One region of the Bordetella sp. MIP270_01_BMS genome, then DNA from elsewhere that is predicted to be linked to it. Evidence: predicted binding sites of a transcription regulator. Region 1 holds the regulator's gene; the other holds the start of a gene.
The links. Region 1 encodes NrdR, which represses ribonucleotide reductase genes. Its sites were predicted from a motif close to CACNANATNTNGTG; they were not measured.
Positions count from the first base shown of each region.

Region 1 (16,044 bases):
AGGGTGTAATGCCAGAACGTGGCCCATCCCTCGTTCATGACCTTCGTCTGGCCCTGCGGATAGAAGTACTGGGCGATCTTGCGCACGATGCGCACCAGCTCTTTCTGCCACGGTTCGAGCCTGGGCGAGTGCTTTTCAATGAAGTACAGCAGATTCTCTTCGGGCTCGGGCGGGAAGGCAATGCGCCGCTTTTCATCGGCCGCATCGGGCTCGCTGCGCGGCAGCGTGCGCCACAGATCGTTGTACTGCAGGCGGGCGTGCTCTTCGCGCTCGGCCTGCCGCTGCGCCTCTTCCTTGTACGAGACGGGGGCCGGACGCTTGTAGCGGTCTACCCCGTGCGGGGTCAGGGCGTGGCAGGAGTCCAGCACCGACTCTACCGCATCGATGCCGTAGCGGCTTTCGCAGTCCATCACGAACTTCCTGGCGAACACCAGGTAGTCCAGGATACTGTCGGCATCGGTCCATTGGCGGAACAGGTAGTTGCCCTTGAAGAACGAGTTATGGCCGTAGCACGCGTGCGCGATCACCAGGGCCTGCATGGCCATGGTGTTCTCTTCCATCAGGTATGAGATGCACGGGTTGGAATTGATGACGATTTCGTAGGCCAGGCCCTGCATACCCCGCCGGTAGTACTGCTCGTTGCGTATGAATTCCTTGCCGTAGGACCAATGCGGATAGCCGATGGGCAGACCGGCCGACGCATACGCATCGAGCATCTGCTCGGACGTGATGACTTCGATCTGGTTCGGGTAGGTGTCCAGCCCGAACTCCGCGGCCACCTCGGCGATGGCCTCGTCATAGCGCTGGATGAGTTCGAACGTCCACTCGGAACCTTCTGAAATGGGCCGGGCATGCCCAAGGGCCTCCAGCTCGGCACGAGAGCCCATGATGGCGTTCATGCGGTTTCCTTTTTGAACAGGTCATGGAACACGGGGTAGATCTCGCCGCGTTCATGAATGCGGCGCATGGCGAAATGCGGCGCCGATTCCTGCTCGTATTCGGCCCACAGGCTGCTCTTGCGGGCCTCTTGCGAGTCGGGCACTTCGATGTAGGCAAAGTAGCGGGTGGCAGGCAGGAGTTTCTCGGCGAGGAAGCGCGCACTCTTGCCCGCGTCGGCGCCGAATGAGTCTCCGTCGCTGGCCTGCGCCGCGTAGACGTTCCAGGCGTCAGGCGGATAGCGTTCATGCATGATCTTGTGCATGAGCTCGAGCGCCGACAAGACAATGGTGCCGCCGCTCTTCGGGTCGTAGAAGAAGGTCTGTTCATCCACTTCTTCGGCGTTGTCGGTGTGGCGAACGAACACCACATCCACATGCTCGTATTTGCGCGACAGAAACAGGTACAGCAGTGTGAAGAAGCGCTTGGCCAGGTCTTTCTTGCCTTCATCCATCGAGCCCGATACATCCATCAGGCAGAACATGACGGCGCGCGCCATGGGCATGGCCACCGAGACGCGGTTGCGGTAGCGCAGGTCTACATCGTCGAGAAATGGCAGCCGCGCCAGGCGGTTGGTGCAATCTTCAACGGCCTTGCGCAGCGCCTCGATCTGGTCTGGCGGCGCGCCGGCTGCAATCGCGGCATCCAGCCGGGCCTGCGCCGCTTCGAGCTCGGCTCGTGCCGCCACGCCCAGCGCCACTCGGCGAGACAAAGAGGCCTTCAGGGTGCGGCTCACACTGAGCAGGCTGGGCGATCCCGTGGTGGTGTATCCGGCCCGCTGCCATTTTCTCTGGGTGACGTCACCCAGCTGAGTGCGGATCAGGTGCGGCAGCTCCAGGTCTTCGAAGAACAGGTTCAGAAATTCGGCTCGCGAGAGGCTGAACGTGAACTGGTCTACCGCCTCGCCCTCGCCGGGCTCGGACCCGCCCTGCCCTTCGCCGCCCGATGGGCGCTGGAAGGTGTCGCCCTTGGCGAATTCACGATTGCCCGGATGCACCAGCTCGCGGTCGCCGCCGGGGCCGTGACGGAAATGCGGCTCTGAAATATCGCGAGTGGGCAGATTGATTTCCCCGCCCTGGTCCATGTCTTCGATGGACCGCTCGCGAACCAGATCCTGTACGGCCCGGCGGATCTGGTCTTTATATCGCCTGAGAAAGCGCTCGCGGTTAACCGCGCTTTTATTGCGGCCGTTCAGGCGCCGATCGATGAGTGAATTCATGATTCACCTCGCTCAGGATGATTTCCTCACGCGCAGGTACCATTCGCACAGCAGACGCACCTGCTTCTCGGTATAGCCTTTTTCAACCATGCGGTCGACAAAGCTCTGGTGCTTGCTCTTGTCCTCGGCCGAGGCCTTGGCGTTGAATGAAATCACCGGCAGCAGGTCTTCGGTGTTCGAGAACATCTTCTTCTCGATCACTTCGCGCAGCTTTTCGTAGCTGGTCCAGGTAGGGTTGCGGCCCGCATTGTTGGCGCGAGCGCGCAGCACGAAATTGACGATCTCGTTGCGGAAATCTTTAGGGTTCGCAATGCCGGCCGGCTTCTCGATTTTTTCCAGTTCGTCGTTCAGCGCGCTGCGGTCGAAGCTTTCGCCCGTTTCGGGATCGCGGAACTCTTCGTCCTGGATCCAGCAGTCGGCAAAGGTCACGTAGCGGTCGAAAATGTTCTGTCCGTACTCTGAATACGACTCCAGGTAGGCGGTCTGGATTTCCTTGCCAATGAATTCGGCATAACGCGGCGCCAGGTACCCCTTGATGAAATCGAGATACCGCCGCCGGATCTCTTCCGGATAGTCTTCCCGGCCAATTCGTTGTTCAAGGACATACATGAGGTGCACAGGGTTGGCCGCGACCTCGGTCTGGTCGTGGTTGAACACGCTGGACAGAATCTTGTACGCGAAGCGTGTGGACACACCCGTCATGCCTTCGTCGGTGCCGGCGTAATCTTTATATTCCTGCAGCGCCTTGGCCTTGGGGTCGACGTCTTTCAGCGACTCGCCGTCATACACGCGAAGTTTTGAATAAACGCTCGAGTTTTCGGGCTCTTTCAGGCGCGTAAGCACCGAGAACTGCGCCATCATCTCGAGGGTACCGGGCGCGCAGGGCGCGGTGGCCAGCGAACTGTTGCGCAGCAGCTTCCTGTAGATCTCGACCTCTTCGGTCACCTGCAGGCAATAAGGCACCTTGACAATATAGATACGGTCGAGGAACGCTTCATTGTGCTTGTTGTTACGGAAGGTCTGCCATTCGGATTCGTTCGAGTGGGCCAGGATGGTGCCATTGAACGGAATGGCTGAAAACCCTTCGGTGCCCTTGAAGTTGCCCTCTTGCGTGGCCGTCAGCAAGGGGTGCAGCATCTTGATCGGCGCCTTGAACATCTCGACGAATTCGAGCAAGCCCTGGTTGGCCAGGCACAAGCCACCCGAATAGCTGTACGCGTCGGGATCATCTTGCGAATGCCGGTCGAGCTTGCGTATATCGACCTTGCCAACCAGAGAGGAAATGTCCTGGTTGTTTTCGTCGCCCGGTTCCGTCTTGGCGATGGCTACCTGCCGCAGTACCGACGGATTCAGCCGCACGACGCGAAATTTTGAAATATCGCCATCGAATTCTTTCAGGCGCTTGACCGCCCAGGGAGACATGATGCCGCTGAGATAGCGGCGCGGTATGCCGTATTCTTTTTCGAGCGTGTCGCCAAAGCGCTCGGGGTGGAACAAGCCCAAGGGCGACTCGTTCACCGGTGATCCTTTGAGCGCGTAGATGGGATAGGTTTCCATCAGCGCTTTGAGGCGCTCGGCAATGGAGGACTTGCCCCCGCCCACCGGACCCAGCAGGTAGAGAATCTGCTTGCGTTCTTCCAGACCCTGCGCGGCATGCTTGAAGAAAGCCACGATCTGGTCGATGACTTCTTCCAGCCCGAAGAATTCCTTGAATGCAGGGTACCGACGAACGATCCGGTTGGAGAATAACCGTGACAGACGGGGATCGTTGCGGGTGTCGACCAGTTCTGGTTCGCCTATGGCTGCCAGCATGCGTTCTGCAGGACTGGCATAGGCCATGGGATCTTTCCTGGCGAGCGCCAGGTAGTCTTCGAGAGAAAGCTCAGTTTCCTGGTCTTTCGCGTACTGCGACTTGAAGCCTTCGACGATGTTTTGCACGGATAACCTCCTACAGCGCATGGTCGGTTAATAAGTCCGTCGTCCCATTGTGTTCCTCATTTCTCGATGTAGCCAGACATTCCGGGCATCGAGTCATGCACATCATCTTGATATGTTGCTTTCGGCACACACCATAGATTGGGCTGACGCGCTTATTAAGGGTTAGGCTGCTCTGCAGAGAAACAGTTCCGCGAATCCGCAAAGATTCATACCAAGGCGTTTCAATGCATGGCGGCACCACCATGCTGTGCCCGTGCCGTAGCAAGCGGCGGGCCCATCGCGCGACTGGCAGCGAGCGGCGGCGAGCGCTAGCACCTGCCGCCGGCGTTTTGCAACGCTGCGCCTCAGCTGGCCGGCAGCGACATCATGCGTTCGACATAACGCGCGATGGTGTCGACTTCGAGATTGACGCGGTCACCCGGCCGCACGTTGCGCAAGGTGGTCACCGATTGCGTGTGCGGAATAATATTGATGCTGATCTCGCATCCGTCGGCCAGGTCGGTAACGCTGTTCACCGTCAGGCTGATCCCGTTGACCGTAATGGACCCCTTGTATGCGAGATAGCGCGCCAGGCTGGGCGGCACGCGGATGGCCAGCTCGCGCGATTCGCCTGCCGCGTCAAAGCGCAGCACTTCGCCCAGCCCATCGATATGCCCCGAAACCAAGTGCCCGCCGATCTGGTCACCCACGCGCAGGGATTTTTCGAGGTTGACTTCGCCTTCACGATCCAGGCCCACCGTCAGGTCGAGGCTGACTCGCGAAACATCTACCTGGAAAACCCTGCCCTGCAGCGCCACGACCGTCATGCAGGCGCCTTGCACGGCAATGGAATCGCCAATGCGCACGTCGGAGAGATCAAGGGCGCCGGCGTCGATATGCAGGCGCACGCCGCCCTCGTTGGAATCGGCCAGCGGGTCGAGGCGGACGATGCGGCCCACCGCCGCTACCAGGCCAGTAAACATATCAGGTCTCCTGCGATGAATGCATGAAAAAGTCAGCGGCAATCGGTGACGCGCCGCAGCGCATCCCATCGCGCGGCATCGCGCGCGCGCAACCGCAAATCGGGGCCCAGGCGCGCGACGTCGGTGAATTCAAAGCGCCGCGCACTGTCCAGGTGCTCGATAAGGGGCAACCGCAGCATGGCCGCGGCATCGCCCAATAGTACCGGGGCCAGGTACACCAGCAATTCGTCGACGCACCCCGCCGACATCAGCGCGCCACCCAGGCCGGCGCCCGCCTCGACGTGCACTTCGTTGAAGTCGTGCTCGCCCAGCCACTGCATGACGGCAGGAAGATCGACATGATCGGCGGCTCGTCCGGGCAGGGCCACGACACGTACATCGCGCCTGGCCAGCCGCGCTGCCTTCGCCGCATCGGGCCGCGCCGTGAACACGATGACATCGCCGCCATCCAGCAGGCGAGCGTCCTCGGGAATTTCGAAACGGCCGTCCACCACGGCCCGGCATGGCTGGCGAGGCGTATCCACGCTGCGCACGTTCAGGCGCGGATTATCTTTGAGCACGGTTCCCATACCGGTCAGCACGATGCAGCTGCGGGCGCGCCACGCGTGGCCGTCGGCGCGCGCGGCTTTGCCGGTGATCCATTGCGAAACGCCGTTGTGCAGGGCGCTGCGGCCATCGAGCGAAGCTGCCATCTTTACCCAGGCCCAGGGCGTTCCGCGACTCATGCGGGCCACGAAGCCGGCGTTGATTTCGAGCGCTTCGTCATGACAGACGCCGGTCGCGACCGGGATGCCGGACTCGCGCAGGCGGGCTAGTCCACGACCGCCCACCTGCGGGTTGGGGTCGCCCATGGCCACGACCACGCGGGCGGGCCGGGCGGCAATGACGGCGTCAACGCAGGGAGGTGTGCGGCCATAGTGGCTGCAAGGCTCCAGCGTGACATACATAGTGGAGCCCTGCACCGTTTCGCCCCGGGCCGCGGCATCGCGCAAGGCGACGACTTCTGCATGCGGGCCGCCCGGTGGTTGCGTGGCGCCCTCGCCCAGCACGCGCCCTTCGCGCACGATCACACACCCCACGCGCGGATTGGGCGTGGTCGAAGTCATGACGGAGCGGGCCAGCGCAAGCGCGCGCCGCATCCAGATCAGGTCGCCAGGTTCGGTGGTTTCAGTCACGCCTGCGATTGTATGCCCGCCGCAGCTGATGCAAGCAGGCGTACGGCGGCCGGGCGGGTTCTGGCCGGCGGGACGGGCGCCGCGCCGGCCGGCAGTCGTCAGGCCCCGGGCTTGAAGAAAGGCACCGGCGTCATGAGCTGATTGCGCTGCGAGACCAGGTATCCGGCTTCGCTGCTGCGCGCGAGATAGGCGGCCCAGCCGGGGTCGGCCTGCAAGGCGGCCCGCTTGCGGGCGCGGTCGGCGGCGTCTTCATAAACCCATATGTGCACGTAGCTGTTGACGTCCCCGGTCTCGGTCTGCATGTATGCCAGCGGCTCGCCCAGGTGGCGACGCTGCACGTCATAGCCGTGCTCGGCATACAGCGCCAGGTGCTTCTTGATCTTGCCGGGCTGGCAGGTATAGATGCGTACGTCGTAAAGCATGGAATCTCCTGATGGGATGAAGTGAAGATGGGGCGGGGGCCGTCGGCCGCGGCCGGGGTCAACCCGGCGAGGCGCCTGACGCCTCGACCAGGGCGCGCCAGCGGTCGACCTCTTGCGCCACATAGGCATTGAAGGCGGCGTGGCCATCGCCTACCGGGTCCGCGCCCAGGCTTTTGAGCTTGCTTTGCACGGAGGGCGCGGCCACGCTTTCCGAGATGGCCACCGACAGCCGCTCCACAATCTCGGGCGGCGTGCCTGCGCGCACGAACAGACCGAACCAGGAACGCGCCGCCATGTCCTTGAAGGGCGTTTCCGCAAAGGCCGGCACCTCGGGCAAGGCCGCATGACGCTGCTGGCCCGTCACGGCGATGGGCTTGAGGCGCCCTGCCTGGACATGGGACAGCACCTCGGGCAGGTTGGCGAACATGAACTGCACCTGCCCACCGATGAGATCGTTCAGGGCCAGCGCGCCGCCCTTGTAGGGCACATGCGTGGGTCGGGCCTGCGACAATGCGCCGAACTGCGCGCCGGCCAGGTGCGCCGCCGTGCCGGTGCCACCCGACGCGTACGCCAGGCGCTCCCCGTTTTCCCGCACGTAGGCGGACATCTCGACGGCGGTGTTGGCTGGCACTTGCGGGTTGGCGACCAGCAACAGCGGCACCGACGCCAGGTTGGACAGGCCCACGAAATCCCGGGTCAGACTGTAGTCCAGGTCGCGATACAGCGTGGCATTGATGGCGTGGCTGGAAGTCGCCATCAGCAGCGTGTAGCCGTCGGCGTCCGCTCGGGCGGCCGCGGCGGCCCCGATGTTGCCGTTGGCCCCCGCACGGTTTTCAACGATGACAGGCTGGCCCAGCTTGGCGGCCAGTTCCTGAGCCACCGTGCGCGCGATTACATCGGTGGCGCCTCCGGCCGCGAATGGCACGACGATACGAACAGGACGTTCTGGAAAAGCCGCGGCCGCAGCGCCGCTGCTCAGCGTAAGGGCTGCGGCCAGCAGCGGCCGCAGCAGGCGGGCGTAAATGGAATTCATGCTCTTGTCTCCTTTGGTCACTGTCGGACCGTAGCGTTCCTGGGCAGCACACGCGGCGCGGCCACTGCGCCTTGCGGCGCCTGCTGCGTACTGTAGGTAGGAAACGCCCCGCCGTGTTAGGACGATTCAGAGCTTGAATTGCACTTTTCTGCGCGGTCAGGCGCGCAAACTCTGCGTGTCCGCGCGGAACTGCCCCGGCGTGCGCGTGGTGTGCTTTTTGAAAAAGCGCGCAAAATACGCGGGATCTTCAAAGTTCAGGGCGAAGCCGATTTCGGCGACCGCCAGGTCGGTATTGGCGAGCAGTCGCTTGGCTTCGAGCACGATGCGTTCCTGCACCAAGCGGCTGGCGGTACGGCCCGTCGTGCGCTTGACGGCTTCGTTCAACTGGCGCTCGCTGACCGCCAGCGCATCGGCGTATTCGCGCATGCCCCGCAAGGTCAGGTAGTGCTCTTCCACCAGCAGGGCAAACCGCTTGGCAAGCGGATAGCTGCGGCCCGCCCGCAGCACGTTGTCGTCCATGGCATACAGACGGCGCAACCGGGTCAGCAGGATCAGCAGATACGAACGCACCACGTCGTAGCAGCCCAGGAGCCGCACCTGCAGTTCGTTTTCCATGGCCTGCAGCAAGGGCAGCAACTCATCGTGCTGTTCTGGGCTCAGGCGCAAGACAGGAGCGCCGCCGCCGGGGTGAAAAAACGGAAACCGGGCAATATCGTCGGCACGCGGGAACATATGCGTAAAGAACGCCGTGCTGATGTTCATGACGTAGCCCTCGGGCCGGACCGTCGAATTCCAGGCATGCAGCTGGCCAGGGCCCAGGAAGAATACCGACCGGTCCCGCACGTCGAGATGCTGGAAGTCCACCATGTGCGAGCCGTGCGCCCGGGACATCCACAGGATGTGGTAATAGGCGTGGCGATGCGGAAAACCGCGCGGGATCTCGGGCCTGCCCTGCAGTTTGACGAGATCGATGTAAAACGACCCCACACCGGCGAAATCGGTGGTCTCGAAGGTCGGGAAACCGGAAGAGCCGGGGCCGCGGTCCGGGGCGTCGTTCTGCGTGCGGGTCATGTGCCTGGTATTCGCGATGAGCACCGACGGCGGGAAACCGACGGTTTCCGCGTGTGGCTCGCCGCCGTGCCTTATGATTCGCGCCGCAGTTTTCCCGGCAGCATGGGGCCCTGCATCTCGCGTATGGCCTCGACGAATTCGCCGATATCTTCGAAGTTCTTGTACACCGAGGCAAAGCGCACATAAGCGACTTTATCGAGCTTCTTCAGCTCGGCCATGACCAGTTCGCCGATATGTTCCGTGGAGACTTCGCGCAGCCCGCTGGCCAGCAGGGTTTCTTCGATGCGCGCGACGACGCTGTCGACCTGCACGGTGCTGACCGGGCGTTTGCGCAATGCCAGCGACAGGCTCGCGCGCAGCTTGGCGGTGTCATAGTCGCTACGGCTGCCGTTGCGCTTGACGACCGAGGGCATGGCCAGTTCGATACGTTCGTAGGTCGTGAACCGCTTGTCACAGGCCAGGCAGCGGCGGCGCCGCCTGATCGTATCGCCTTCTTCGGACACCCGGCTGTCTACCACCTGTGTGTCGACGTTGCCGCAGAATGGGCATTTCATGTTGCCGGCCCCCAGTGCAATTATTTGGCGTATTGTAACGACGCCGGCCCGCCACAGGCGGCCGGCGTTGGAAAACCACGCCACTGGCGGCGGCACGCGGCCGCCGCCCCGACCAGGGTCAGCCGTAGACGGGCAGGCGGGCGGTCAGTTCGTTGACGCGCGCGCGCACCGACGCGATATTGGCTTCGTCGCGGGGATTGTCGAGCACGTCGGCGATCAGGTTGGCCGTGAGTTCGGCTTCGGCTTCCTTGAAGCCGCGGGTGGTCATGGCCGGCGTGCCCAGGCGGATGCCGCTGGTCACGAAGGGCTTTTCCGGGTCGTTCGGAATGGCGTTCTTGTTCACGGTGATGTGCGCCTGGCCCAGGACGGCCTCGGCTTCTTTGCCCGTGATGCCCTTCGGGCGCAGGTCCACCAACATGACGTGGCTTTCCGTGCGGCCCGATACGATGCGCAGCCCGCGCTTGACCAGCGTCTCGGCCAGCACCTGGGCATTCTTGGCCACTTGCTGCGCGTATGCTTTGAATTCGGGCTCAAGAGCTTCTTTGAACGCCACGGCCTTGGCGGCAATGACGTGCATGAGCGGGCCACCCTGGATACCGGGGAAGATGGCCGAGTTGATCATCTTTTCATATTCGGCTTTCATCATGATGACGCCGCCACGGGGGCCACGCAGCGACTTGTGCGTGGTGGACGTGACGAAGTCGGCGTGCGGCACCGGGTTCGGATACGCACCGCCCGCCACCAGGCCCGCGTAGTGGGCGATATCAACCATGAACAACGCGCCATTGTCGTGCGCGATGCGCGCCATGCGTTCGAAATCGATATGCAGGGCATAGGCCGAAGCGCCCGCCACGATGAGCTTGGGCTTGTGTTCTTTGGCGAGTTGCTCGACCTGCGCATAGTTCAGCACTTCGTTGGCGTCGAGCCCATACGAAATGAAGTTGTACAACTTGCCCGAGGCATTCACCGACGCGCCGTGCGTCAGGTGCCCGCCTTCGGCCAGGCTCATGCCGAGCACGGTGTCGCCGGGCTTCAGGACCGCCATGTATACGCCCTGGTTGGCCTGCGAACCGGAGTTGGGCTGCACGTTGGCCGCTTCGGCGCCGAACAGTTGCTTCAGGCGGTCGATGGCCAGTTGCTCGACCACGTCGACATACTCGCAGCCACCGTAGTAGCGCTTGCCCGGGTAGCCTTCGGCGTACTTGTTGGTCAGTTGCGTGCCCTGGGCCTGCATGACCGCCGGACTGGCGTAGTTTTCGGACGCGATCAGCTCGATATGCTGTTCCTGGCGTACGTCTTCTTTCTGGATGGCGGCCCAGACTTCGGGGTCTACCTGGGACAGGGCGAGTTTGCGGTCGAACATGACGGGGAGTTCCTGGAAGGTAAAAAGAGGAAAAGCCGGATGAGGAATGCCCGCTAGTTTACCGCGCCGGCGCTGGTCAGCCGCGGCGCCTCGCCCCGAAAACGGCCGAAAATCGCGCCGGGCGCGACGAATCGGGCCGCAGGCCCGACACTCGAGAAATGCGGCTCAAGCCAGCGTGAAAAAGATTCATGCTGCAGGCCCGCGATAGCCGCGCTCAAGGCCATGGGGCGCGGCGGGAGCCGGGGCGGCAGGCGGACGGGCACCTTTCGTACAGTGCTGCCCGCCCTGGCGGCCGGGTCAGGCCGAAGTGGCGCCGATCTGCTTGGGAGCGAGCTCGGGGTTCAGCGTGTAGATGCCGGTCAGGCTGGCCTGGGCCAGCACATGGCCCTGCATGGCCTGCAGAACATCGTTGCCGTTGAACGAGCCCTGCACATCGAGGCGCGGCACGTCGAGCGCGTAAAGCGTGAACACATAGCGGTGCGGCAGTGCGTCGTTCCAGGGCGGGCACGGGCCGTCATAGCCGAAGTAGTCGCCGCTCATGTCGCGGTCGGAGGCGAACCAGGCGGTGTAGTCGTTGATGCCCTGGCGCGCTTCGCCCGGGGCCAGCGGCCCGCCCTTGCCGCGCGGCGTGATGCCACTGGAATAGAAGCCTTCTTCGATGTCCCGCTTGTCGGCCGGCAGGTCGATGAGCACCCAGTGAAAGAAGTCGACGCGCGGCAGGTCGGCCGGCACGATGCGGCCTTCCTGGTTGACGTCATCGGGCTTGGACGGCACGTCGGGATCGTGGCAGATCAGGGCGAACGACAGCGTGCCGTCGGGCACGTCGTCCCAGGAGAACTGCGGGTTGAGGTTTTCCGCGAGCGCCACGTGCGACTGCGGGTCGATCTTGCCGAAAGCGTAGCGATCGGGAATCGATTCGTTATCGGAAAAAGAAAGACTCGAGAGATTCATGTCGTGCTCCTGCGAAAACGTAGGCGCTTCCTACCCTGCCAAATTAACACGAGCAAACTTGCGCTTGCCCACCTGCAGCACATAGGTGCCGGCCTGTAATTGCAACGATTTGTCTTCGACGCGATCGCCATTGACGCGCACACCGCCCTGCTCGACATTGCGCTGCGCCTCGGCGCCCGAGGCCACCAGGCCAGCCTCGCGCAACACCTTCAGGATGCCCAGCGGCGCGCCGGCCACATTGACTTCGGGCATGTCGTCGGGCATGGCTCCGTCGCGAAAGCGCGCCTGGAAGGCTGCCAGTGCCGCGTCGGCCGCCTGGGGCGTATGGAAACGCGCAACGATTTCCTGGGCAAGCGCCACCTTGGCATCGCGCGGATTGGCGCCGGCGTCGATGCCTGCTTTCAGGGCGGCAATGTCTTCGAGCGAACGGAACGACAGCAGTTCAAAATACCGCCACATCAGCGTGTCGGAGATGGACATCAGCTTGCCGAACATGGACTCGGGAGTTTCAGAGATGCCGATGTAATTGCCCTTGGACTTGGACATTTTCTCGACGCCGTCCGTGCCTTCGAGCAGGGGCATGGTCAGCACGCATTGCGGCGCCTGCCCATATTCTTTCTGCAGCTCGCGGCCCACGAGCAAGTTGAATTTCTGGTCGGTGCCGCCCAGTTCTAGGTCGGATTTCAGGGCCACCGAGTCGTAGCCCTGCATCAACGGGTACAGGAATTCGTGCACCGCAATGGGTATCCCGCCCTTGAAGCGCTTGGTGAAGTCTTCGCGCTCCATCATGCGCGCCACGGTATAGCGCGAGGCGAGCTGGATCAGGCCGCGTGCGCCCAGCGGGTCGCTCCATTCGGAGTTGTAGCGGATCTCGGTGCGCGCCGGGTCGAGCACCAGGCTCGCCTGCGCGTAGTAGGTCTTGGCGTTGGCCTCGATCTGCTCGCGCGTGAGCGGCGGACGCGTGGAGTTGCGGCCGCTGGGGTCGCCGATCATCGAGGTGAAGTCGCCGATCAGGAAGATGACGTTATGGCCCAGGTCTTGCAGCTGCCGCATTTTGTTCAGCACCACCGTATGGCCCAGATGGATATCGGGCGCGGTGGGATCGAGCCCCAGCTTGATGCGCAACGGCACGCCGGTGGCGCGGCTCTTGGCGAGCTTGCGGGCGAACTCGGATTCGACCAGCAGCTCGTCGCAGCCGCGCTTGGCCACACGCAGATCGGCCTCGACTTCAGGAGTGATAGGGGCTTCGATTTGGGACATATCAGGGGGAAACAGGGCGGGGCTGCGCAAAAAAGGTGTAAAAACTGCCAGAAATAGGCGAAAGTCGGTCGAAAATTCTATCCGAATCAGCTAGGATACGGCCCTAATCATACGCAACTGTCGTCGTTACAGTCGCTGTCTTCGTTACATACCCGTTGTTCACCCGATGCGTCGCAGGAACGCATACCCGGCGCGCGCCTTCCGGCACGCCAAGGCCGACCTGCATCCCGCGCGCGCATCCTGGGCTGCAACGCCACCTGAAAGGTCCCGCACGATGAATCGAGGCTCAAACAGCCCGGCCGGCGCCCGCAATACAATAGCCGCCCTGTTCGCCCCCCGTTCAGCGTCCTCTTCGTCCCACCGCCCCGGCCTGATACGCCGCACGCTATTGGTCACCGCCATCGGCCTGTTCGCCGGCGCCGCCGCGCTGGGCATGGTGCAGCAGCCCGATCGCGCCGAACTGCCGCCCATGCGGCAGGTGCAAAGCGTGCTGCAGCTCGAACCCAGCCAGGTCAGCCTCAGCAGCACCGAAAGTGAGGCGCCTTTCATCAGCGAAACCCGCATCCGGCCCGGCGATACCCTGGCCGCTGTACTGCAGCGCCTGGATATCGACGCCCCCGGCCTGCAGCGTTTCCTGACCCAGGCGCCGAGCGCCCGCAGCATCTACAAGCTTTATCCGGGCCGCTCGGTACAGGCCGCCACCGATGCCGATGGCAAGCTGGTGTGGCTGCGGTACGTGCATACCCCAGGGGATGAAAGCAACGGCCAGGTCACGACCAAGATGCTGCTGGTCACGCCATCTGACGAATCTTACGTCGCCCGCGAAATCAGCGATAGCACCGAAAGCCAGACCCGCGTGGCGGTCGGCACCATCCGGTCGTCGCTGTTCGGCGCGACCGACGCCGCCGGCATTCCCGATTCGGTCACCATGCAGATGGCCGACATCCTGAGCTCGAAGATCGACTTCCTGCGCGACCTGCGCCGTGGCGACCAGTTCCGCGTGGTATATGAAGTGCGCTCGCACCAGGGCCGCTACGCCGGCGCGGGCCGCGTGCTGGCGTTGGAATTCGTCAACGACGGCAAGACCCACAATGCGGTCTGGTTCAGCCCCGACGGCAAATCCGGCAGTTACTACGACTTCGAAGGGTCAAGCCTGCGAGGCGCGTTCCTGCGTACCGCCCTGAAGTTCTCGCGCATCAGCTCGACCTTCGGCATGCGCATGCACCCGGTGCACAACACCTGGATGGGCCACAAGGGCGTCGACTATGCCGCCCCAACCGGAACCCCCATCCACTCCACCGCCGACGGCACCGTGTCGTTCGCCGGGCATCAGCGCGGCTATGGCAACGTGGTCATCATCGAACACTTCGGCAAATATTCCACGGTGTATGCGCACCAGAGCCGCATCGCGCCCGGCATCAAGAAGGGCACCAAGGTCGCGCAGGGCCAGCTGATCGGCTACGTAGGATCCACCGGCTGGGCCACCGGGCCCCACCTGCACTACGAATTCCGCATCGACAACCGGCCGGTCAATCCGCTGGCTGCCGATCTTCCGGTGTCGCGTCCGCTCGAAGCCGCCGAGGCTGCCAAGTTCAAGGCCGCCGTGCTGCCTTACAAGCAGCAGATCGCCCTGCTGACCGAATTCCAGCAGACGCTGCCCGAAGCCACGACCAACGTGGCTAGCCGCTGATACGAGCCGAACTCGAATGGCACCGACCGGCGGCCGGCATGCGTCTTTGCCTGGCCGCCTTTTCATTGGGCTGATGTCAGGCACCAGCATGGATGGCGCCGATGGCGTATTGGTACGTCTGGGCGGCGAGCAGGCCCCGCAAGTCCTGGCGACTGCCGCGCTGCCCATGCCCGGCCAGTTGCGCGATGAGTTCCTGGCGCTTAACCACAGCGGCGCCGATGAGCTGCACCGCGCGTCGATGGCCTCGCGGTCGCTGGCGCAGCTGTATGCCGACACCGTGCAATCGCTGCTCGACCAGGCCAGCCTGCAAGCCAGCGCCATCAGCGCGATAGGCGCGCATGGGCAAACCGTGCGCCACCGGCCCGACCTCGGCTATACCGTGCAATTGAACGCGCCGGCGCTGCTTGCCGAATTGACGGGCATCGACGTGGTGGCCGACTTCCGCAGCCGTGATGTAGCAGCCGGTGGCCAAGGCGCGCCCCTGGTGCCGCCGTTCCACGCGGCGGTGTTCCAGGCCGCACACGACCGGGCCGTGCTGAATCTGGGAGGCATAGCCAACCTGACCTTGCTGTCGCCGGGTAAACCGCCGCGCGGGTTCGACACCGGGCCTGCCAACGTGCTGCTCGATCTCTGGTGCCAGCGTCACACCGGCCGGGCATATGACGATGGAGGCGCCTGGGCGGCCACGGGCACGGTTGAACAGGGCTTGCTCGACCACCTGCTGGCCAGCGAACCCTGGCTTGCGATGCCGCCGCCCAAATCCACCGGCCGTGATCTGTTCCACGCGGACTGGCTGGATCAACGCCTGCAAAGCTATCAGGGTCCGCCGGTTGCGCCTGCAGACATACAGGCCACACTGCAACGCTTCACGGCCTGCACCGTGGCTGACGCGCTCGAGCACGCCGCACCCGGCACGCAAGATGTGCTGGTTTGTGGCGGGGGCGCGCGCAACGCGGGCTTGATGAGCGAGTTGAGCGTGTGCCTGCGGCGGCCGACACGCCCCACAGACGCCGAAGGCGTACCGGCGCAATGGGTCGAGGCGCTCGCCTTCGCCTGGCTGGCGCAGTCGTTTCTTGACAGGACACCGGCCGGCGTGCCCGCTGTCACCGGCGCAAGCGGGCCACGTGTGCTGGGCGCGCTCTATCCGGCGTGATCCGTGGCAGCGTGAGCGCCGCGCAATGCGCTCGGCGGCCAGCCAAACGGCGGAAAGGCAGTTTATGTCGAGAGCCCTGCGCCGCGCGGGAGTCGGGCAGCAATGCCTTCGAAGAGGCAGTAATGGGTTCGACGGGCAGTGGGTGAAAGCGCGGCCCTGCGGCCGCGCCTGGGACCAGGCCTCAACGGCGCTGCCGGTGAATGGCAGCGCGCACGCGGATTTATTCAGCGCACGCATACCCGCTGACGCAGGCATGCGAGGCGGCCGACATTACACCGAGAACGACGAGCCGCAGCCGCAGGTGGTGCTGGCGTTAG
Region 1 is NZ_CM143297.1:2,181,574-2,197,617, forward strand. It holds gene ACV17W_RS10225 (SpoVR family protein) at 1-899, opposite strand, end outside; gene ACV17W_RS10230 (YeaH/YhbH family protein) at 896-2,155, opposite strand; gene ACV17W_RS10235 (PrkA family serine protein kinase) at 2,168-4,093, opposite strand; gene ACV17W_RS10240 (riboflavin synthase) at 4,438-5,055, opposite strand; gene ribD (bifunctional diaminohydroxyphosphoribosylaminopyrimidine deaminase/5-amino-6-(5-phosphoribosylamino)uracil reductase RibD) at 5,088-6,194, opposite strand; gene ACV17W_RS10250 (NIPSNAP family protein) at 6,329-6,652, opposite strand; gene ACV17W_RS10255 (tripartite tricarboxylate transporter substrate-binding protein) at 6,711-7,685, opposite strand; gene ACV17W_RS10260 (helix-turn-helix domain-containing protein) at 7,842-8,756, opposite strand; gene nrdR (transcriptional regulator NrdR) at 8,828-9,310, opposite strand; gene glyA (serine hydroxymethyltransferase) at 9,429-10,673, opposite strand; gene ACV17W_RS10275 (YbhB/YbcL family Raf kinase inhibitor-like protein) at 10,971-11,624, opposite strand; gene tyrS (tyrosine--tRNA ligase) at 11,655-12,884, opposite strand; gene ACV17W_RS10285 (peptidoglycan DD-metalloendopeptidase family protein) at 13,159-14,574, shown strand; gene ACV17W_RS10290 (anhydro-N-acetylmuramic acid kinase) at 14,591-15,727, shown strand; gene erpA (iron-sulfur cluster insertion protein ErpA) at 15,998-16,044, opposite strand, start outside.

Region 2 (16,044 bases), 1.0 Mb from region 1:
GTCAGGGACACGCCTTCGCGCTGAACGAAATCGGCCAGATCTTCAGGGCTGGTGAGCGGCACGTTCTGCAGCAAGTCGCCGTGCTCGGTTCCGCCGTTGCCCGGCGCCACGTACACCTTGTGGACGCGGGGAGAGCGGGCCAGGCGCCAGGCCAGGGCATGTTCGCGGCCGCCGGAGCCGATTACCAGGAGTTTCATGTGTTGTTGCTTCTTAAAGTAGCCAGGGCGCAGCAGAAAACTCTCGCCAGGCGTGGGCCGGCGGCGGCATGCCGCGCTGCCGGGTCATTGGGCTTCGTCGAATACGACGGTCGTATAGACTTCCTGCACGTCGTCCAGGGCTTCCAGGGCGTCGAGCAGCTTCTGCATTTTCACGGCATCATCGCCGGTCAGTTCGGTTTCGTTCTGGGGCTTCATCACGATGCCCTCGACTTCGGCCTTCAGGCCCGCCGCCTCGAATGCCTTGCGCAGGGCGGCGTAGTCGGTGGGCGCGCAAATGACCTCGATGACACCTTCTTCGTCGGTAGCGACGTCTTCGGCGCCCGCCTCCAGGGCGGCTTCCATGACGGCGTCTTCGGCCGTGCCGGGCGCGAACACGAACTGGCCGCAATGCTTGAACATGAAGGCCACGGAGCCTTCCTGTCCCAGGTTGCCGCCGTTCTTGGCAAACGCATGGCGCACCTCGGCCACGGTGCGGGTGCGGTTGTCGGTCATGCAGTCAACCACCACAGCCGCGCCGCCTACGCCATAGCCTTCATAGCGCACCTCTTCGTAGTTGGCACCGTCGGCGCCGCCAGCCCCGCGCTGGATGGCGCGCTGGATGTTGTCCTTGGGCATGTTGGCGTCGGTGGCCTTGTCCCAGGCCATGCGCAGGCGTGGATTGCTGTCAGGGTCGGGGCCACCGGCGCGTGCCGCGACCGTGATCTCACGGATGATCTTGGTCCAGAGTTTGCCCCGCTTGGCGTCCTGGCGACCCTTGCGATGCTGGATATTGGCCCATTTGCTGTGTCCCGCCATGATGTTCCAGAAGGTGATATACGCGAAAGGGGCATTTTACCGTGCTTGAGGGCATGCGCGCGGCGTGGGGCGTGCGGATGCGCACAATTCGCTGCGCACGCAATACACTTGGGGCACTATTTTTGCCGCCCGGAGAGCCGCCATGCCAGAACCCATTGTCGTTGCCCAGAATGCCCAGGCACAACTGGCCTTGCTGCCGGCCCTGGCGAATCGCCACGGTTGCATCACGGGCGCCACCGGAACGGGCAAGACGGTAACGTTACAGGTGCTGGCCGAGGCGTTCTCGCGCATAGGCACCCCAGTGTTCATGGCCGACGTCAAGGGCGACCTCACCGGAATATCGCAAGCGGGCGCTTCCTCACCCAAATTGCAGGAGCGACTGAAGTCGCTCGGTCTGCCTGAGCCGGTCTGGGGCGCCAGTCCCACGGTGCTCTGGGACGTGTTCGGAGAGCAGGGTCTGCCCGTGCGTGCCACGGTTTCCGACATGGGGCCGCTGCTGCTTGCCCGCATGCTTGAGCTCAACGACACCCAGGAGGGCGTTCTGACCCTGGTCTTTCGCGTTGCCGACGACGAGGGCCAGTTGCTGCTTGACCTGAAAGACTTGCGCGCCATGCTGCAGAACGTGGCTGACCGCGCGGCGCAGCTCAAGACGCGCTACGGTAACGTTTCTGCCGCATCGGTGGGCGCCATTCAGCGCAGCCTGCTCAGGCTGGAGTCGCAGGGAGCAGACCGCTTCTTCGGCGAACCCATGCTAGACGTAAACGACCTGATGCGCACGAACGCCCAGGGCCGCGGAATCGTCAGCATTCTCGCGGCCGACAAACTGATGCAGGCGCCGCGGCTGTATGGCGTGTTCCTGCTCTGGCTGCTGGCCGACCTGTACGAGAAGCTGCCCGAAGTGGGCGACGCGGAGCAGCCCAAGCTGGTGTTCTTCTTCGATGAAGCGCATTTGCTGTTCGACGATGCTCCCAAAGCGCTGCTCGACAAGATCGAGCAGGTCGTGCGCCTGGTGCGTTCCAAGGGGGTAGGCGTGTTTTTCGTCACCCAGAATCCCCTGGACATACCCGATTCCGTCCTGGGCCAGCTGGGAAACCGGGTGCAGCATGCGCTGCGTGCGTTCACGCCGCGCGACCAGAAGGCAGTCAAGACCGCCGCGCAGACCATGCGGCCGAATCCTGGCCTGGATATCGAAGCCGCCATTACGGAACTGGGGGTAGGCGAGGCGCTGGTCTCGCTGCTCGACGCAAAGGGCCGGCCCACACCGACCGAGCGGGCGTACATCATGCCACCGGGCAGCCGCATCGGCCCCGCGACCGACGCAGAGCGCCAGGTGCTGCGGCAGGACGCCACCATGGCTGGCAAGTATGCGCAAGCCATCGATCGCGAGTCTGCCTACGAAGTGCTCAATGCACGGGCCAGCGCCGAAGCGCCTGCGGCCGAGGCGGGCAAGGCCGGGAAAGGCGCCGCAGCGACGCCCGGATCCGGTACGCAGCCCGATTCCGGGGGGCTCATGGGCGGACTGAGCGACGTGCTGTTCGGCTCCACGGGCCCACGCGGAGGCCGTCGGGATGGCGTCGTGCAGTCGGTGGTCAAGAGCACGGCCCGCACCCTGGCGCGGCAGCTGGTGCGAGGCATGCTGGGGTCTTTGCTGGGCTCGCGGCGGCGATAAGCCCCCTGTGGTTACCGGGCGACGAAGGCGCTGACGTCCTCCAGAGTCGCGGCAAAGCGCTGCACCATGTCGCGGACCTGTTCGGCTTCGATGATGAGCGGAGGGCAGAAGGCCACGGTGTCCTGAATGCCCCGCACGATCAGCCCGTGGGCGTGCGCACGTTCGTACGCATGCGCGCCGGCCTTGCCCAGCGGATCAAACGGCCGCCGCGTTGCTTTGTCGGCCACAAGTTCCACCCCGGCGATCAAGCCCAGCCCACGCACTTCGCCCACCAGCGGGTGGTCGGCCAGGGCGCGCAATTCTTGTTGCATCAGGGCGCCCATGTCCGCAGCGTGTTCGATCAGCCCGCGTTCGTCGATGATCTTCAGGTTTTCCAGGGCAACGGCGGCAGCCACCGGGTGGCCGCTGGCGGTATAGCCGTGGCCAAAGGTGCCCAGGCGTCCGCTGTGGGCCGCCACAGTGTCGGCAACCTTGGCATTCAACAGCAGCGCACCCAGTGGCTGGTATGACGAGGTGATCTGCTTGGAAAGCACCATGATGTCGGGCTCGATTCCAAGCACGTCCGATCCGAACCGCTGCCCCAGCCGGCCGAAGCCCGTGATGACCTCATCCGCGATGACAAGCAGGTCGTACTTGCGGCATACCGCCTGGATCTTTTGCCAATAGGTGCGTGGAGGTACGATGACGCCGCCGGCTCCCATCACGGGCTCGCCAATGAAGGCGGCAACCGTGTCCGGGCCTTCGCGCACGATCAGCGCTTCCAGTTCCGCCGCGAGACGCGTGGCGTAATCTTCTTCGGATTCGCCCGGCAACGCGTTGCGATAGTGGTGCGGACAAGCCGTATGCAGCATGCGAGGCAGGGGCAGGTCGAAATCATTGTGGTTGCCTGCCAGGCCGGTCAGGCTGGCTGACGCTACCGTCACGCCGTGATAGCCCCGCTGGCGTGCGATGATTTTTTTCTTGTCTTTGCGGCCCAGCGCATTGTTGTAGTACCACACCAGCTTGATGACTGTATCGTTGGCCTCGGAACCGGAATTGGTAAAGAAGGCCTTGGACATGCGGCCGCCGGTATAGCCTACGAGCCGCTCGGCCAGCTCGATGGCGGGCGCATGCGATTTGTGCGTGAACGTGTGGTAGTAAGGAAGTTTCTGCATCTGACGCGTGGCGGCATCCACCAGCCGTTGTTCGCCGAACCCTACCGCCACGCTCCAGAGGCCGGCCATGCCTTCCAGATACCGGCGCCCCTGGTCGTCGTACACATACACGCCTTCTCCGCGGTCGATCACGATCGGGCCGGTGCGCTGATGCGCAACGGCGTTGGTATAGGAATGCAGCTGGAATTGCACGTCGCGCAACTGGGTATCGTTCAATGAGCTCATGGTTCTGCCTGGAATAAGCGCCGGTCGATGCGCCGGCCGTGGATGGGCGTGTTATATCATCATCGGGTCGCTGCCGGTTCCGCGTGCTGCCTGCGCCACCGGCCCGGTTCACTCACCAACCCCCGCGCCCCATGAAAATCGTCTTCGCTTCCACCCATGAAATCGCCCCCCCCGAATGGATAGAACCGTTGGAGTCGGCGCTTCCTGGTTCCAAAGTCGTATTGTGGCGCCCCGAGCTCCCTCCACAGGACGCCGAGATCGCCGTCGTGTGGGGCCCGCCGGCGGCCCTGTTCGAGCGCGAAAAGAAACTGCGCGCCGTATTCAATCTGGGTGCCGGGGTCGATGCCCTGTTCAAGCTTCCCACGCTGCCGGCTGACGTACCCGTCGTCAGGCTCGAAGATGCCGGCATGGCCGTCCAGATGGCCGAGTACGCCGTGTGGGCAGTGGTACGGGCAAGCCGTCAACTTGACGACTACGCGGCCCAGCAACGGGCATCGTGCTGGCAGGCGTTGCCCGAGCTGGATCGCAGCCTGTGGCCCATAGGCGTGCTGGGCACCGGCGTCATGGGAACGCGGGTTGCCCAGGCCCTGGCCTCGCTCGACTATCCCGTGGCGGGCTGGTCACGCAGTGGCAAGGTTCCTGCAGGCGTCCAGGGCTTTGCCGGCATGGATCAATTGCCTGCCTTTCTGGCGCGCACCCGCGTGCTGATCAACACCCTGCCGCTTACCGACGAAACGCGTAATTTGCTGCGCCGCGACACGCTGGCGCAATTATTGCCCCAAGCCCATCTCGTGAACATGGGCCGGGGCGAGCATCTGGTGGAAGAAGATCTGTTGGCATTGCTCGAATCCGGGCACGTGCATGGGGCCACACTCGACGTCTTTCGCGAGGAACCGCTGCCAGCGGGACACCCCTTCTGGAATCACCCTCGCGTCACGGTCACGCCACACATTGCGGCGCTCAGTCTGCGGCGTGAAACCATCGCGCAGGTCGCCTCCAAGATCGGCCAATTCATCCGCGGCGAGCCCCTCACGGGCGTGGTCGCCCGCGACCGGGGTTACTAGCAGCCGTGATGCCCGCGGCGTCCGGGCGGGGCGCGGCAGCAGGGGCAGGGGTCCCGATTCCGCTGCAGGGACTCGGCCCCGGCAGGGCCCCGACGCACTTGATTTCTGACAATGCGGCGGTGTAAGACTGACTCCTACACTGCGGCATGGAAACGCGACCCTCTCCCCCAGAACTGGTAGCGCCAGCGGGCAGCCTTGCTGCCTTGAAAGCGGCGCTGAATGCCGGTGCCAGTGCCGTCTATCTTGGCCTCAAGAACGCCACGAATGCACGCAACTTCGCCGGCCTGAATTTCACTGAAAACGATGTGCGGGCAGGCGTCGACCTGGCGCATTCCACCGGCCGGCGAGTGCTTTTCGCCATCAATACCTTCCCGCAGGCGGGGCGAACACACGAATGGCGCGCCGCCGTCGATGCGGCTCACGCGTTGCAGGCCGATGCCGTCATCATGGCCGACCCGGGTCTCATGGCATACACCCGCGACCGCTATCCCGAACTGCGTCTGCATCTGTCGGTCCAGGGCTCTGCCACCCACGCCGACGCCATCGAGCTCATGCGCGAACAATTCGGCATCAGTCGGGTGGTGTTGCCGCGTGTACTCACCATGGCCGAGATCGGCCGAATATGCAGCCAGACGTCAGTCGAAATCGAAGTCTTCGGATTCGGCAGTCTGTGCGTCATGGCCGAAGGCCGCTGCCTGCTTTCGTCCTATGCCACCGGCGACTCGCCCAACAACAAGGGCGTATGTTCACCGGCCCATGCCGTGCGCTGGTACGAAACCGCCAGCGGCCTCGACGCCCGGCTCAATGGCATCCTGATCGACCGCTATGCGCCGGGCGAACCCGCGGCGTATCCCACCCTGTGCAAGGGTCGCTTCGAAGTTGAGGGAAAGCCCGATTACGCCATCGAAGAGCCCGCCAGCCTCAACGCGCTTGGCCTGCTGCCCGCCATCTGCAACATGGGCGTCGCGGCCATCAAGATCGAGGGCCGTCAACGCAGCCCTGCTTATGTCGCACAGGTTGTCGCCACGTTGCGCGCGGCACTGGACGCAGTGCATGCCGACTCGGCGCGATACTCCGTCAAGCCCGAATGGCTGGCGACCCTTGCCTCCCATGCCGAAGGGTCCCAAGTCACGCAGGGAGCCTTCGATCGCCCGTGGAAATGATGCTGATGCCTTACCAAATTTCACTGGGGCCCTTGCTCTACTACTGGCCCCGCCGCACCGTGCTGGACTTCTACGCCGCAGTGGCCGACAGCCCCGTCGACATCGTCTACGTGGGCGAAACCGTGTGCAGTCGCCGGCATGAGCTGCGAGCCGCCGATTGGCTCGATCTAGCGCGGGCATTGCGCGACGCGGGCAAGAGCGTGGTGTTGTCCAGCCAGACGCTCATCGAAACCAGTGCCGATGCCCACGCGCTGAAGCGCTGGTGCCAGCACGACGACTTCCTGATCGAGGCAGGGGAAATGGGCGCGTTGCGGCATCTTCCGGGGCGTCATTTCGTCGCCGGGCCACACACGAACGCGTACCATGCAGACACGCTGGCGTGGCTGGCTGCACAGGGCGCGATGCGGGTGGTGGTGCCGGTCGAAGTCGACCGCAACACGCTCCAATGCCTGTTGCAAGACCGGCCGCGTGGCATGCAGGCCGAAGTCATGGTGTGGGGGCGCCTGCCGCTGGCGTTTTCCGCTCGGTGCTTCACCGCCCGGCACTTCCGGCTCAAGAAAGAGGCGTGTGAATTCCGTTGTATCGAGCATCCCGATGGCATGACAATGCAAACGCGCGAGGGCCAGCCGTTCCTTACGCTCAATGGCATCCAGACACAGTCCGCGGCGTGCCTCGACCTTCTCGACCAAGCCGCGGAACTCAGCCGCATCGGCGTCGATGTATTGCGCGTCAGCCCCCAATCGCAGAATACTTTGCAGGTCATCCAGGCCCTCGAGCTTGTCCGCCGGGGGCTGCCGGCGCAAGACGTTCCCCCGCCGCCAGGAATGACGCGCTGCAACGGCTACTGGCATGGCCGCGCCGGCATAGACTATGTAGGCCCTCGATCATGAGCCGACCCACTGCATTCCTGGCGCGCGCTGAACGCTTCCTGCCGGCGCCCATGGTGTCCGCCCATTTCGCGCTGGGCCTCGAAGTGGCCCGCCATCTGAAGTGGTTGCAGCCGCCCGCCGAGATCGAGGGAAAGCGGTTTGCCATCAAAATAGAAGACCTGGGATTGCGCAGTTGTTTTACCTGTCGGCAGGGGCGCTTCCGACCGCTATGGGAGCGCGATGTCGACCTCGAGCTGGGCGCCAGCCTGGCCGACTACATCGCCATGGTCCGTGGCGCCAGCGACGCGGACACACTTTTCTTCCAGCGACGATTGCGCATAGCCGGCGACACCGAGTTAGGGTTGATCGTGAAGAATTGGCTGGATGCAACCGAACGGCCCGCCTGGCTACGGCGCATCGGACACGTCGGCCCATGAGCATTACACACAAGGGCCTCCCGCTGGTTTACTCGTGTTCGGGGTGTTCCAGTGTCGCGCAACTGGCCAACGAATTGGCGGTGCGCCTGGACCGTACGGGGATCGCGGAAATGTCGTGCATCAGCGGCGTAGGGGGAGGTGTGGACACGCTGGTCAAGCGGGCACGCAGTGGCCGGCCAATTCTGGCGCTCGATGGCTGCGTGTTGGCATGCGTGCAAGCCTGCCTGAGCAATGCAGGCGTGCAGGCTGACCGTCATCTACTGTTGAACCAATCCGGCGCGGGCAAGCGGTATCACAGCGAGTGTACTGAGGCTGAACGATCCGCCGCCTGGGCAGTGGTCGCCGACGCCGCGCGGCAGCTGCAGCAAACCACCCCGCCATCAGGCTGAATTGGGGGGCAGCCATGCTCCCGCCTTTGCCGATGCCGAATTCCCAATCCGGCCGCCGCGGAGTGTCGTAATTGAAGCTTGCCTTGCAACCTGGGTGGCATGCATTGAGCTCGGCTGCGCATGCGGGGGCCGCCACGAATTGGCGCTTCAGCAGCAGGCAGCGGAGGATCGAGGCGCGGTGGCCGGGGTCATTGCATCGGGCATGACCCCATGCAGCAGGTATTCGATCAGTTCGCGTACGGGGCGCACCGCGTCGCCGAAGGGCAGTTTGGACGTACCTCGGAAGAACAAGCCTTTCTCGACCTCGCCGCGAACGGCGGCAGCCAGCTTCAGATCGATGCAGAACTGCCCGAACCGGGCCAGTCCGTCGCGCAATCCACATTGAGTGAGGCAGTCCATGCGCTGTGTGCAGCGCCGCGGGTCAGGGCGAGCGTGTTGCTGCAGGCGCTCTTCCTGGCGCAGGTAGCGCAGCAACCATGGGGTGCCCACTGCGCGCGCCGGCAGGCCGGCAACGCTCACGAACTCCTTGAGGCCGTTTGGGTCGGCGTCGATCAGGACCCGCTTGAAATTGGGGTGGGCGTCGCCTTCTTCCGTCACGGCGAAGGCGGTACCCACCTGTACGGCATCGGCGCCGTTGTTCAGCCAGTATTTGACCTTGTCGTGGTTGCCGACACCTCCGGCGACGATAAGCTTGGGCGCGTCGCGGCTGAGCCCGAGTTCGTCGAACAGTGCGCGGCATTCGGCCAGGACCCGCCCGAAGCTGAAACGCTCATCATGAAGGTCCGACAGCTTGGTGGCGCCCAGATGGCCGCCGGCATGGCCGGGATGCTCGATGACGACCGCCGAAGCAAGGCGGCCTTTCTTAAGCCACTTTTTCAGCACGATGCCAACCCCGCGGGCTTCGGACAATATGGGAATGAGCGCGATCTTGGGGTGTTCGGCCGTCATGTCCGGAAGATCAATGGGCAGGCCGGCTCCCATGACGATGGCGTCGGTGCCGCTTTCGCAAGCTTGTTTCACCAGCGCGGCATGGTCGCGCACCGCCTTCATGACGTTAACGGCAATGAGGCCGCGGCCGCCAGAGCGGACTCGGGCGGCACGGATCTCGCGGTCGAGCGCTACGCGATTTGCCTGGTCGATGGCCGTGCGGTCGCGGCATTTGGCGGTTTGCTCGAGCAGATCGGGATGGTGATGGCGCAGGTCGACGCTGGCGATGGTGCCGACGGCGTTTTCGCTTGCGACCGTGCCGGCCAGGCGGTGTGCCGATATGCCCACCCCCATGCCCCCCTGGACGATGGGCAGCACCTCACGGCCGGCGAGAGTCAGAGTTTTGAACCACATGGAAAGAGAATCCCTAGTTTGGGCAACTGCGCAACGGTAGGCGATCACGCCAAGCCAAGTATTGCGCGAGATCAATTGGATCTAGCGATAAGCGAAGTTTGGAAACAACGATCGGAGCTCTGCCAGCGTGTGCCCGCTGAGCGTGGCGGTGGGCGCGGCGCCCGGTGAACTTCGGTGATTTTGCACCGCATAACTTGCCACGCCGCGCCGGCCGAGATCGCGCGCCAGCGCGAGCAATGCTGGTTCGGTCAGCCAGTCGGGGCTCCAGGTCGTGCGGCATTCGAACGGAACGCCGCTGGCCAGAAGAGTGTCCAGGCAAGCCTGAACGGCGGCATGGGTATTGGGGCGGCCAGTCAGGGCATCGTGACCCGCTGCGTCGCACTTGACGTCGAAACCGACCCAGTCGAGAAGCGGCAGCAAGTCTTGCAGCCGTGACGGATAGATGCCCGCGGTGTGTAGCGCCACGCGAAAGCCCAGCGCCCTGACCATGCGCACCATTTGGGGAAGCCTGGGTTCGCTCAAGGGCTCGCCGCCTGAAAACACGACTCCGTCCAGCAGTTTCTGTCGGGCTTGCAGGAAGTGCAGCGTAGCCTTCCATTCGTAATGGCCCCGGCGCAGTTGCAGGTGCGGATTGTGGCAATAGCTGCAGCGCCAAGGGCAACCGGCGATGAAGATGACGCAGGACAGCGTGCCGGGCCAATCGACGCTGGAGCAGGGCACCACGCCGCCGATGCAGGGGTCGCCTTGCGGCACCGATTGAACCGCGGCCGGAGCCGCGACCCATTGTGCCGGTGGGCAGGTGAAATCAGGCGGCACGTTGTTCGGAGAAGAAGCGGCGTTCATTGAATTCGCCTTGCTTGCCAATGTTGAATGAGGTCACCGGGCGGTGGTATCCCATGACGCGGGTCCAGATTTCGCAACGCACGCGTTGGCTGTCGGCCAGGGGAGCCGAGGCAGATAGAGGGAGGGACGAATCGAGGGGGTGCATGGAGACTCCTGATGAACGCGCCCGGCGAGCCGGGCATATTTGGCCGGGGCAGACTAGCCCTGGCCGTGATTGCAGGCCGGCTGCCGCGAAAGCAGCTCGGCATCGCACTTGGGGCAGAACTCGTGCCGGCCCGACAGGTACCCGTGCGTGGGGCAGATGGAGAACGTGGGCGTGACGGTGATGTAGGGCAGGCGGAAGTTCTCGAGCGCACGCCGCACCAGATCGCGGCACGCAGCGGCCGATGACACGGCCTCGTTCATGTACAGATGCAACACCGTGCCGCCCGTGTACTTGCTCTGCAGGGATTCCTGCATGGCAAGCGCGAGGAATGGGTCGTCGGTATGGCCCACCGGCAGTTGACTGGAATTGGTGTAATAGGGCTGCGCATCGGTGCCCGCCTGCAGTATGTCGGCCCAGCGCTTGCGATCTTCGCGTGCGAAACGATACGTGGTTCCTTCGGCGGGCGTAGCCTCGAGGTTGTAGAGGTGACCGGTGGATTCCTGGAATTCGGTCATGCGGGCGCGCACGTGGTCGAGCAGCCGAACGGCCATGGCATGCCCCTGCGGCGCCGTGATGTCGTAGGCATCACCGCTGAAATTGCGCACCATTTCGTTGATGCCGTTGACCCCTAGCGTGCTGAAGTGGTTGCGCAGCGTACCCAGATAACGCCGGGTGTAGGGGTACAGGCCCTGGTCGATATAGCGTTGCACGATCTTGCGCTTGACCTCGAGCGCGTCGCGCCCGAGTTCGAGCAGCGTATCCAGGTGCCGGATCAGTGCGGCCTCGTCGCCGGCATGCAGATAGCCCAGGCGTGCGCAGTTGACGGTGACCACGCCCACCGAGCCGGTCTGCTCTGCCGAGCCGAACAGGCCGTTGCCACGTTTGAGGAGCTCGCGCAGGTCGAGTTGCAGCCGGCAGCACATCGACCGGACCATGTGGGGTTCGAGATCGGAGTTCAGGAAGTTCTGGAAGTAAGGCAGCCCGTACCTGGCCGTCATTTCGAAAAGCAGTTCGGTGTTGGGGTGGTTCCAGTCGAAATCGGAAGTGATGTTGTAAGTGGGAATGGGGAATGTGAACACGCGTCCCTTGGCATCGCCGGACATCATTACCTCGATGTAGGCGCGATTTATCATGTCCATTTCGGCCTGAAGCTCGCCGTAGCTGAACGGCGTTTCCTGGCCGCCGATATAGGGAATCTGATCTCGCAGGTCGGCGGGGCAGGTGAGGTCGAATGTCAGGTTGGTGAACGGCGTCTGGGTACCCCAACGGCTTGGCACGTTCAGGTTGTAGATGAGTTCCTGCATCGCCTGCTTGACCTGCGCGTAAGACATGTTGTCGCTACGCACGAATGGCGCCATGTAGGTGTCGAACGAACTGAAAGCCTGCGCGCCCGCCCATTCGTTTTGCAGCGTGCCCAGGAAATTGACGATCTGGCCTATTGCCGCCGACATGTGCCGGGGCGGCGTGGCCTCGACCTTGCCGGGAATGCCGTTGAAGCCTTCGGTAAGCAACTGGCGTAGTGACCAGCCTGCGCAATAGCCGCTGAGCATGTCCAGGTCATGGATATGTATGTCGCCATCGCGGTGGGCCTGCCCCACGGCAGGGTCGTAGACGTGCGAAAGCCAGTAGTTGGCAGTGACCTTGCCCGCCACGTTCAGAATGAGGCCGCCCAGGCTGTAGCCCTGGTTGGCGTTGGCATTGACCCGCCAGTCGCGCTGGTCGAGGTACTCTTCCATGGCGCTTTCGACGTCGACCAGCGTGTGACGAAGGTTGCGCAATCGGGCGTGCCGCTCGCGGTACACGATGTAGGCTCTCGTGGTGTGCCAGCACCCCGCTTCAACCAGCGTTTCCTCGACCATGTTCTGAATGGTTTCAATGCCGGGGCAGGGGTAGGCCGAAAGGCGCGACGCTACCCGCGCGCCCAGGATCTCTGCCGCCGCCGCGTCGACTTCGCCGGTGGCGTGGCCAGCTGCGGCTATGGCGCGCACGATCTTGGCGCCTTCGAAGCTGACGACGCGGCCGTCGCGCTTGAGGATGTGTAGGGGCGTCATGGAAAGCACTTCATGTAGTGTGAGTGCGGCTAGACTACTACTACATCCTGTGGCCAGAAAGCTCGGGCGTGAGGGAATGCGGGGCTGCTTGATGCGACGCAATCAGCCTATTCTTCTGCCGATTTTTTGCGTCAGATCAAGTCGTCGGGAGGCCGTCATTTGCATAATGGCCTCATGCAATCGCCCCCTTCGTTCTCGCGCGACATCCTGGCCCGTCTCGACAAGAACGGTCCACGCTATACCTCCTACCCCACGGCCGACCGCTACGACGCCACGTTCGGGGCGCATCAATACCAGCGCGCCCTGGCAGCACGTGCGCGGTTGCCCGCGGCGGAGCCGCTCTCGTTGTATGTGCACATCCCGTTCTGCGAAGCGCTGTGCTACTACTGCGCGTGCAACAAGGTCATCACCCGGCATCACGAGCGAGCCGCCCGCTACCTGAAGGCCTTGCAGCGCGAAATGGCCCTGCATGCACAGGTGCTGGGCCGCCAGCAGCCAGTCTCGCAGCTGCACCTCGGGGGCGGCACGCCCACCTTTCTTTCCGACGCCGAACTGACAGAACTCATGGGCGCGCTGCGCAGCCACTTTGGCCTGTTGCCCGACGCCGAACTGTCGATCGAGGTCGATCCGCGCACGGCGACTCCCGAGCGCCTGGCGCACCTGTCCAAGCTGGGGTTCAACCGCCTTAGCCTGGGCATCCAGGACTTCGACCCCGCCGTGCAAAAGGCGGTGCACCGCATCCAGTCATATGAAAGCGTACGGGACTTGGTGCACAGCGCGCGCAGGCTGGGCTTCGAGTCCATCAACATGGACCTGATCTACGGCCTGCCGTTGCAATCCACCGAGTCGTTCGGGAATACGCTCGGTCAGGTATGCGAGCTTCGGCCTGACCGCATTGCCCTGTACGGCTATGCCCACCTGCCGGAGCGTTTCAAACCGCAGCGCCGCATCCTTTCGGCCGAACTGCCCAGCGGTGAAACCCGCATCGCGCTGCTGAGCGGGGCGATTGACCGATTCCTGGCAGCGGGCTACGACTACATCGGCATGGATCACTTTGCGTTGCACGACGATGCGCTTGCCCAGGCGAAGCGTGCGGGGCGGCTGCACCGCAACTTTCAGGGGTACAGCACGCAGCCCGACCGCGATCTCATCGCACTCGGCGTCTCGGCGATAGGCAAGGTGGGGCCAAGTTACAGCCAGAACGCCAAGACGCTGGACGGCTACTATGCGTGCATCGAAAACGATGCTTTCGCCGTCGAGCGCGGGCTGGCGCTGACCTCCGATGACCTGCTGCGACGCGACGTCATCATGTCCATCATGTGCCAGGGGCGCGTCGAGTTCAGGGCCATCGAAGTGCAGCATGGCGTCGACTTCGTAAGCTATTTTGAGACCGAACTGCGGGCCATGCAGGGCTTGGTTGGCATGGGCCTGGTGCGGTGCGAAGCTGGTGCGCTGCGCGTTACGGATATGGGTTGGTATTTTGTGCGTGCGGTAGCCATGGTGTTTGACCAATACCTGCGCGTGCGCGCTACGCAGGCGCAGTATTCACGCATCGTGTGAATCCGCGCCTGGCGGCGCCGCCCGCTGTTCAGGGCGGCGCCGAAGTGTTGCTGCGCCGCTGGGCCTGTGTCACCAGCGACAGGCCGGCCACCACGATCAGCACCATGCCGGCCATTGCCAGCATGTCGGGCGGCCGCGCGAACAAGAAGGTGCTGAACGCAACAGCCATCAGCAGGTGGAAATAGTTGAACGGAGCCAGAGTCGATGCCGGCACGCGGCGAAAAGCGGCGATCAGCAAGATCTGCCCCAGGCCGTTGCTGACGCCGAGCAGCACGATGAATGCCCAGTGCCCGGCGTCGGGCCAAGGGTCGGGCAGGAAGAACGGCGCCGGCAGGGCGGTCATGACCAGGCACACCAGGGCGGTGGATCCGTACTGGACATGGCTGGCCACTCGGCCTGAAAGCTTGCGTGTCAGGACCTGGAACAACGCATAGCTGACCGCTGAAATTGCCATCAGGACGGTGCCCAGCCGGGGCAGATCGCCGCCGGGGCGTACGATGAGCAGCATGCCGGCGCAACCCAGCGCAACGGCACCCCACTGCCGCGCACCCACGCGTTCGCTCAAGAGCCATGGTGACAACGCCACGACAATGAGGGGTGACGTGAAGTAGATGGCCGTGGCTTCTGAAAGCGGCATCCAGATGAGCGCCGTCATGAAGCAGGTGCCCACGGTACCCAGCGCCAGCCCGCGTGCCAATAACAGCCCCTTGTCGGGTACGGTCGACCAGCGGGGCAACCCGTGGCTCACCAATAGGCCCACGCCTATGGTCGCCACGGACAGATAGCGCATGACATTCAGGAACGGGGCCGGGTAGAAGGCCAACAAGTGCTTGATGGCGGCGTCGAAGCTGGCGAACAGCACCAGCGCCGCGAGGTACAGCGCGATGCCGGCGCCCGGGCTGCGCGAGGTATCCGGCAACGCGGCGGAGCGGGGGCTAGACATGAGGGGCGGCGGGCGGATCAGTCGGGTGCGCCCTGCGCCATGCCCTGCAGGAACGCGTCGAGCGCCGGCCCGATGGCTTCGACGAGGTAGCCGCCTTCCTGGACGACCACGGTGGGCAGCCCCAGGCCATTGACCCGTTCGCCAATATGGCGATAGGCGTCGATGTCGAGCTTGAGCACGCTGATGGGGTCATCGATGTAGGTGTCAAAGCCCAGTGGAAGCACGAGCGCGCGAGGCCGGTAGTCGCGCAGCGCCACCAGCGCGTTGTCGAGTGCGGCCAGAAACGTTTCGGTATCGGCACCGTGGGCCAGCGGGAAGTTGAGGTTGTATCCATGACCGCTGCCATAGCCGCGTTCGTGCGCATGACCGGTATAGAACGGGTAATAACCCGCTGGGTCGGCGTGGAGCGACAGCGTCATGACGTCGGGGCGTTGGTAGAAAATCTGTTGGGTGCCGTCGCCATGATGGGCGTCGACGTCCAGGATTGCGATCTTGCCATAAGTCTGCAGCAGACGTTGGGCGGCGGCGGCGCTGCTGTTCAGGTAGCAGAAGCCGCTGGCTCTGTCCCGATGGGCATGATGCCCCGACGGGCGGCAAAGTGCATAGGCCACGCCCTGATGCTGGTTCACCCAGTCGGCGGCAGCCACGGCGCTGTGCATGGAGCGCAGCGCGGAGCGCCAGGTGTGAGGGCCGATGGGGCAGGACAGGTCGCCCAGATAATAGCCGGCCTGCGCAACAATCGAGGTCGACGGGCAAGGCCCGCGGTCGGCCTGTTCGGCGCGGCCGCTGTGATAGGGGGCCAGGTTCGGCAAGACTTCATCGCCCGGGTCCATGCCCTGGGCACGCAGCGCCAGCCAGCGTGTATGCGCATGTTCCAGGAAATCGAGATAGTCGGGGCTGTGCACGCCATGCAGCGGGCCGCGGCCGTAGTCGGGCGGCCTTTCGATCGTCACCCCGCGCGCCGCGAGCGCGGCCTGCAGCGCCTGCGCCCGGGATGGCGTGTCGGTGGGTGCGCACAGGCGGCCCAGCCGCATGAACTGCATCGGCTGGTGCAGCATCTGTTCTTCGCAGAAAAAAGCCTTCATGAAGACTCCTAGGCTTGCTTGAGCTCAATTTCCACGAAGACGAATTCAGTGTCACTCGGGTTGATGACGTTGTGCTCGACGCCCACGGGGCGA
Region 2 is NZ_CM143297.1:1,143,649-1,159,692, reverse strand. It holds gene purD (phosphoribosylamine--glycine ligase) at 1-197, opposite strand, end outside; gene ACV17W_RS05355 (YebC/PmpR family DNA-binding transcriptional regulator) at 282-1,013, opposite strand; gene ACV17W_RS05350 (helicase HerA-like domain-containing protein) at 1,156-2,682, shown strand; gene ACV17W_RS05345 (aspartate aminotransferase family protein) at 2,694-4,061, opposite strand; gene ACV17W_RS05340 (2-hydroxyacid dehydrogenase) at 4,193-5,125, shown strand; gene ubiU (ubiquinone anaerobic biosynthesis protein UbiU) at 5,272-6,288, shown strand; gene ACV17W_RS05330 (U32 family peptidase) at 6,294-7,178, shown strand; gene ubiT (ubiquinone anaerobic biosynthesis accessory factor UbiT) at 7,175-7,594, shown strand; gene ACV17W_RS05320 (putative zinc-binding protein) at 7,591-7,983, shown strand; gene ACV17W_RS05315 (NAD(P)H-dependent flavin oxidoreductase) at 8,131-9,324, opposite strand; gene ACV17W_RS05310 (anaerobic ribonucleoside-triphosphate reductase activating protein) at 9,406-10,167, opposite strand; gene nrdD (anaerobic ribonucleoside-triphosphate reductase) at 10,130-10,312, opposite strand; gene ACV17W_RS05300 (ribonucleoside triphosphate reductase) at 10,366-12,363, opposite strand; gene hemN (oxygen-independent coproporphyrinogen III oxidase) at 12,538-13,923, shown strand; gene ACV17W_RS05290 (DMT family transporter) at 13,952-14,866, opposite strand; gene ACV17W_RS05285 (histone deacetylase family protein) at 14,884-15,951, opposite strand; gene ACV17W_RS05280 (cupin domain-containing protein) at 15,960-16,044, opposite strand, start outside.
Region 2: ACV17W_RS05300 (ribonucleoside triphosphate reductase) is a predicted target of NrdR. The motif match lies at 12,370-12,383, and genes of this name have one in related genera.